Regions from separate parts of the Hydrogenophaga sp. SNF1 genome, predicted to be linked through region 1. Evidence: riboswitches for the same ligand, from Rfam matches in the RefSeq annotation. Region 1 holds a riboswitch; the other holds the start of a gene.
What was found. Region 1 has a riboswitch for glycine ahead of SOM08_RS18995 (PBP1A family penicillin-binding protein). Riboswitches for the same ligand answer to the same signal wherever they lie in the genome.
Positions count from the first base shown of each region.

Region 2: linked by a shared signal. The riboswitch ahead of gcvT (glycine cleavage system aminomethyltransferase GcvT) and the one ahead of SOM08_RS18995 (PBP1A family penicillin-binding protein) in region 1 are both predicted to bind glycine.

Region 1 covers NZ_CP139793.1:3,971,994-3,975,389, forward strand. The annotation lists gene SOM08_RS18995 (PBP1A family penicillin-binding protein) at 1-2,129, opposite strand, end outside; glycine riboswitch at 2,186-2,281, opposite strand; tRNA gene SOM08_RS19000 (tRNA-Met) at 2,486-2,562, opposite strand; gene rplQ (50S ribosomal protein L17) at 2,580-2,975, opposite strand; gene SOM08_RS19010 (DNA-directed RNA polymerase subunit alpha) at 3,061-3,396, opposite strand, start outside.
Region 2 covers NZ_CP139793.1:1,745,913-1,749,308, reverse strand. The annotation lists gene SOM08_RS08460 (electron transfer flavoprotein-ubiquinone oxidoreductase) at 1-184, shown strand, start outside; gene SOM08_RS08455 (hypothetical protein) at 319-825, shown strand; glycine riboswitch at 895-991, shown strand; glycine riboswitch at 1,004-1,107, shown strand; gene gcvT (glycine cleavage system aminomethyltransferase GcvT) at 1,165-2,298, shown strand; gene gcvH (glycine cleavage system protein GcvH) at 2,318-2,695, shown strand; gene gcvP (aminomethyl-transferring glycine dehydrogenase) at 2,722-3,396, shown strand, end outside.

The DNA.
Region 1 (3,396 bases):
GGCCGCTCGCGCTGGCGCGGCGAGCGGCCAGCCACGGCGCTGGCCATGAACTCGGTCCACACGGGCAGCGCGTGCGTGGCCCCGGTGGCCCGGCCCAGGCTGCGCGGCTGGTCGTAGCCCATCCACACCACGGTGGACACCCCCGACGAATAGCCCGCGAACCACACGTCGCGGGCCTGGTTGGAGGTGCCGGTCTTGCCCGCCACGTCGGGGCGGCCCAGGCGCAGGGCACGCCGCGCCGTGCCCTGCTGCACGACGTCGCGCAGCATGCTGTCCACGATGTAGGCGTTGCGCTCGGAGACGGAGCGCAACGCCGGCGCGGGGTCGGCGGCGTCGTACAGCACCGCGCCGCCACGCTCGCTCACGCGGGTGATCAGCACGGCGGGACGCCATTCGCCGCCGCTGCCGAACACCGCGTAGGCCTGCGCCAGCCCCAGCGGCGAGACCGCGCCCGCGCCCAGGGCCAGTGGCAGGGCCGCCGGGTTGTGTTGCGGATCGAAGCCGAAGCGCGCCGCGAAATCGCGCACGTACACCGCACCCGCCGCCTCCATCAGGTTCACCGTGGCCACGTTGCGGGACCGCGCCAGCGCGTCGCGGGCCGTCACGAAGCCGTCGTAGCGGTCGCCGTGGTTGCGGGGAGCCCAGGCGCGGCGCCCCGGGGCGGCCGGCGTCACCACGCGCTGGCGGTCTTCCACCAGCGTGCCGGGGAAGTAGCCGCGCTCCAGCGCCGCGGAGTAGACGAATGGCTTGAAGGTGGAGCCGGGTTGGCGCAGGGCCTGCATGGCGTGGTCGTACTGGCCCAGGCGCGGGTCGAAGCCGCCGGCCAGGGCCAGGATGTGACCGGTGTCCATGTCGATGGAGACCAGGGCGCCCTCCATTCGCGGCAGCTGGGCCAGGCGCCAGCCCTGTGCCGCGTCGCGCTGCACGCGGATCACCGAACCGACCTCGATGCGCGGGCCCCGCCCGGCGCGGTGCGCCAGCGCGATGGCGCTGCCGTCGCGCAGGTGGGCCTGCAGCCCCGCGGACGACACCTCGCGCACCAGGGTCGCCTGCAGCTCGCCGCTGTCGGGGTACGGGGCCAGCGCGCGCCGCAGCCCCGGCCGGTCGAATCGCCAGGGCGGCGGCAGCCGGGCTTCCGGTCCGGCGTAGCCGCGCTGCTGCTGGGCGCGCAGCAAACCGCCGCGCAGCGCGCGCATGGCCTCGCGCTGCAGGTCCGCGTCGATGCTGAGGACCACGTCCAGACCGCGCGTGTACGCCGCGTCGCCGAAACGCTCCACCACCCGCTGGCGGGCCTGCTCCACGGCATGCCCCACGTGCAGCCCACCCAAGCGCTCGGGCGAGCGCAGGACCAGGGGCTCGGCCTGGGCCTGGTCGTGCGCGTCCTGGTCGATCCAGCCGAGCGCCAACAGGCGCGACAGGATGTAGCGCTGCCGCACCACGGCGCGCTCGCGGTTGACCACGGGGTTGTAGGCCGAGGGCGCCTTGGGCAGGCCCGCCAGCATCGCGGCCTCGGCCAGCGTGAGCTCATGCAGCGCCTTGTCGAAGTACACCGAGGCGGCGGCGGCAAAGCCATAGGCCCGTTCACCCAGGTAGACCTGGTTCATGTAGAGCTCGAGCAGGGTGTCCTTGTCGTGGTGCGCCTCGAGCTTGCAGGCCAGCAGCACCTCCATGATCTTGCGGCGGTAGGTCTTCTCGGGACTGAGAAAGAACATGCGGGCCACTTGCATGGTGATGGTGCTGCCGCCCTGCGCGCGCCCCCCGGCGAACAGGTTGCTCCAGGCGGCGCGCGCCAGGCCGGAGAAGTCCACGCCGCGGTGCGCGTAGAAGCCCGCGTCCTCGATGGCCAGCAGCGCCTCGCGCATGCGCTTGGGGATCTGCTCGATCGCCACGAGCTCGCGGCGCTCCTCACCGTATTCGGCCAACAGGCGGCCGTCCCGGGCGTGGATGCGCAGCGGCAGCTTGGGGCGGTAGTCGGTCAGGGCCGCCACGCTGGGCAGCTCCTGCCACAGGCGGTGAAGCGCGTAGGCGCCGCCCAGCGAGAGACCCGCGAGCAGTCCCAGGACAAGGGCAATGACAAAGCGCGTCGACGCGCCCCGGGACGGGGGGGTGTGCGGATGGGGAGAAGGCACCAGGACTCCAATAGGTGGTCGCAGGCGATCGCGTCGCATCGATGCGATCCTGCTGCGCCTCCCCCTCTGTCCTTGAACCTGAGAGTTTCAGCCGCTGACGCGGCTTGCCCCTTCGGTGGGCCGTGCGACGGCCGCTCTCCAGTCGGCGAAATGGGTGACTGCGGTCCTGGTGCCTGAGCGATGATGGGAGTTTGCGCCTTCGGCGGGGGCCCGGGGCCCCGCTCTCCCGCAGTGCGGCGATTATGGCATCCGGGCCGTCGCCGGCCGACGCCGCGCGCGGCAGGCATTCGCGGCGCCACCAAGAAAAAAGGCCCTCGATTCGAGGGCCTTCTTCACCAGCTGGCACTGGGTTTGTTTGGTTGCGGAGGCAAGATTTGAACTTGCGACCTTTGGGTTATGAGCCCAACGAGCTACCAGGCTGCTCCACTCCGCGTCAAGCCAAAAATTATATCACGCTTTGTCGGCTTCACCGGCATCGGCGGCCGGTTCGGCGCGGTCAACCAGCTCCACCAGGGCCATGGGCGCGTTGTCGCCCACGCGGAAACCCATCTTCAGGATGCGGGTGTAGCCACCGGGACGGGCCTTGAAGCGCGGGCCGAGTTCGTCGAACAGCTTGACCACCACGTCGCGATCGCGCAGGCGGTTGAAGGCCAGGCGGCGGTTGGCCACCGTCGGCTCTTTGGCCAGGGTGATCATGGGCTCGACGACCCGGCGCAGTTCCTTGGCCTTGGGCAGCGTGGTCTTGATGGCCTCGTGCGTGAGCAGCGAGTTCATCATGTTGCGCAGCATCGCGAGGCGGTGCTCGCTGGTGCGGTTGAGTTTGCGAAGTCCGTGTCCGTGACGCATGGTGTTTCCTTTCCGTCTTTTGCCGCCGGCCGTATCAGGTACCGGCGGTTCGTCATGGCCTGGCCCGAGGGCTCAGGGGTTGAGATCAGTGCTTGTCGAGGCCGGCGGGCGGCCAGTTCTCGAGCTTCATGCCCAGCGTGAGACCACGCGAGGCCAACACTTCCTTGATTTCGTTGAGCGACTTGCGGCCCAGGTTCGGGGTCTTGAGCAACTCGTTCTCGGTGCGCTGGATCAGGTCACCGATGTAATAGATGTTCTCGGCCTTCAGGCAGTTCGCCGAACGCACGGTGAGTTCGAGCTCGTCCACAGGGCGCAGCAGGATCGGGTCGAACTGCTGCGAGCTGCGCTGTTGCGGCGCCTCCGTGAAGAGGTCGGCGCCTTCCAGCTGGGCGAACACGGCGAGCTGTTCAACGAGGATCTT
Region 2 (3,396 bases), 2.2 Mb from region 1:
GGAAAGCCGCTACTGCCCGGCCGGCGTGTACGAGTTCGTGAAAACCGATGCGGGCGAGGACCGCCTGCAGATCAACGCGCAGAACTGCGTGCACTGCAAGACCTGCGACATCAAGGACCCGACCCAGAACATCGTGTGGGTAACGCCCGAAGGCGGCGGCGGTCCGAACTACGCGGGCATGTGAGGCCGCGGGCGTGTGACGTCTCTCACGCGATCGCCACGAAGCCGCCCCCGGGCGGCTTTTTCACGCCCGCGTGACACGCGAGCGTCATGCGCCCCGCCCAGAGTGCGGCGTCCACCGCTGCCTGCGCACCGCACATGCTCATCAAGACCGACAAAGGCCGCACCGAACTGCTCCCGGGCCAGCGCTCGCTGGGCCAGCGCGAGCGCGCCATCCTGCTGGTGGCCGATGGCCGCAAGTCCACCGCGTCGCTCCATGCCCTCTTCCATGGCGAAGGCCGCGCCATGGTGGAGGCGCTGCTGGCCGACGGCTACCTGATCGACGAAGCCCCGGCCGAGCCGCCCGCGCGCCCGGTGCCGCCGCCCCCGCGCGGCTCGGTGGACACCTTCAGCGGGCCACGCTCGCTGGCCAGCGCGCGCATGTTCCTGTTCGACCTGTCCGACCGCATGTTCGCCGCGCGCGACCGCGCCCTGGCCGACCGCTTCCGCCAGGCGCTGCGCGAGGCGCGCGACGCCGCCAGCATGATGGCCGTGGGCCAGGACATGCTCACCGAGATCGAGCGTGTCGCGGGCGCCGAGCGCGCCGCCTCGATCAGCGAGCGCCTGGCGAAGGTGCTGCCCGAGACCGCCCCGCAGGACGCCTGAGCGCGCCCTCGCGCCCCTGGGGACGCCGGGTGGCGTTGTCCGTGCACGCCGGGTTCCCGGCTAGAATTCGCCGCATTGTCAGGAGAGCGTTCCCCCGGGGAACCGCCGAAGGCGCAGGGGCCGGATCAGGCCCCGAACGCTCAGGCAAAAGGACTGGCAAACGCCCGCCACCCGGCGGGCGATCCCCCCTGGAGAGAGGCCCCACCCGATGGGGTCCACCGAAGGAGCAAGCGCGGCATCGCCCGCGTGAATCTCTCAGGTAAAGCGGACAGTGGGGCAGCGCACGGATGAACCCGTGTCCCGCCCCGCGAGGGGCCTGCCCCCGCCAGAGAACCCGCCGTGTCCGCCGACGCTTCCACCGACCTCCTCAAGACCCCGCTGCACGCGCTGCACCTCGAACTGGGCGCGCGCCTGGTGCCCTTCGCGGGCTACAGCATGCCGGTGCAGTACCCGGCCGGCCTCATGGCCGAGCACCTGCACACGCGCGAAGCCGCCGGCCTGTTCGACGTCTCGCACATGGGACAGCTGCGGCTCATCGGCCCCGACGCGGCCACCGCCTTCGAAAGCCTGATGCCGGTGGACGTGATCGGCCTGGCGCCCGGCAAGCAGCGCTACGGCCTGCTGCTCAGCGACGAGGGCACGGTCATCGACGACCTGATGTTCGTGAACCGGGGCGACGACCTTTTCGTCATCGTCAACGGCGCCTGCAAGCACGGCGACCTCAAGCACATCGTCGAGCGCATCGGCGCGCGCTGCACCGTGGAGCCGCAATTCGACCGCGGCCTGCTCGCGCTGCAGGGCCCGCGGGCCGTGACGGCCCTGCAGCGCCTGCTGCCCGGCGTGGAGAAGCTGGTCTTCATGACCGGTGGCGCCTTCAGCTGGCAGGGCAAGCCCCTGTTCGCCACGCGCAGCGGCTACACCGGCGAGGACGGCTTCGAGATCTCGCTGGCCGCGGCCGACACCGAGGCCTTCGCGCGCGCCCTGCTCGCGCAGCCCGAGGTGAAACCCGTCGGCCTGGGCGCGCGCAACTCGCTGCGCCTGGAAGCCGGCCTGTGTCTCTATGGCAACGACATCGACACCACCACGACCCCCGTGGAAGCCGCGCTCAACTGGGCCATGCAGAAGGTGCGCCGCACGGGCGGCGCGCGCGCGGGCGGCTTCCCTGGCGCCGAGCGCGTGCTCGCGCAGCTCGATGGCAGCGCGCCCCTGTCGCGCGTGCGCGTGGGCCTGCTCGCGCAGGAGCGGGTGCCGGTGCGCGAGCACACCGAACTGCAGAGCGAGGCCGGCGAGCGCCTCGGTGAAGTCACCAGCGGCCTGCTCGGCCCCAGCATCAACCAGCCCATCGCCATGGGCTATGTGCCACCGGCCTTCGCGGCCGTGGGCACGCGCCTGAACGCGCTGGTGCGCGGCAAGGCCGTGCCCATGCAGGTGGCCTCCCTGCCTTTCGTTCCCAACCGTTACCACCGCGGCTGATCGCCGCAGGAGCACAACCATGACCGTCAAGTACACCCCCGATCACGAGTGGATCCAGCTCGAGGACCACGAGGCCGCCGTCGTCGGCATCACCCTGCACGCGCAGGACGCGCTGGGCGACGTGGTCTTCGTCGAGCTGCCCGAGGTGGGCCGCACCTACGCCAAGGGCGAGGTCGCCGGCGTGGTCGAGTCGGTGAAGGCCGCGGCCGACGTCTACATGCCGCTGGACGGCGAGGTGACCGAGGTCAACGAAGCCCTGCGCGCCGACCCCTCGCTGGCCAACAGCGACCCCCTGGGCAAGGGCTGGTTCTTCAAGGTCCTGATCAAGGACATGGGCCAGTTCGATCCGCTCATGGACGAACCGGCCTACCAGAAGTTCGTCAAGGACAACGCCTGATTTTTCCCCCGCCACCGAGGCCCGCCATGCTCATGCCCTCCGTCAAGCCCCTGGGTGAACTCGAGAACGCCAGCGAATTCGTCGCGCGCCACATCGGCCTCGACGAAGCGGGCGAGCGCCACATGCTCTCGGTCATCGGCGAGGCCTCGCGTCGCGCGCTGATCGACAGCATCGTGCCGCGCCCGATCGCGCGCCGCCAGGGCATGCAGCTGCCCGCGCCGCTGACCGAGGCCGCCGCGCTGGCCGAGCTCCAGGGCATCGCGCGGCAGAACAAGCTGCTCAAGAGCTTCATCGGCCAGGGCTACCACGGCACCCACACACCGGGCGTCATCCTGCGCAACATCCTGGAGAACCCGGCCTGGTACACGGCCTACACACCCTACCAGGCCGAGATCTCCCAAGGCCGAATGGAGGCGCTGGTCAACTTCCAGACCATGGTCACCGACCTGACGGGCATGGACATCGCCAACGGCTCCATGCTCGACGAGGCCACGGCCGCGGCCGAGGCCATGACGCTGGCCAAGCGCTCCGTGAAGGCCAAGGGCCATGCCTTCGTGGTGTCGGGCGACACGCACCCGCAGACCATCGAGGTGATCCAGACGCGCGCGGCACCGCTGGGCCTGGAGGTGCGCGTGGCCATGTCGGGCGAAGAATGGGACGCCATGCTGGCGGCCGACGACTACTTCGCCGCCTTCACGCAG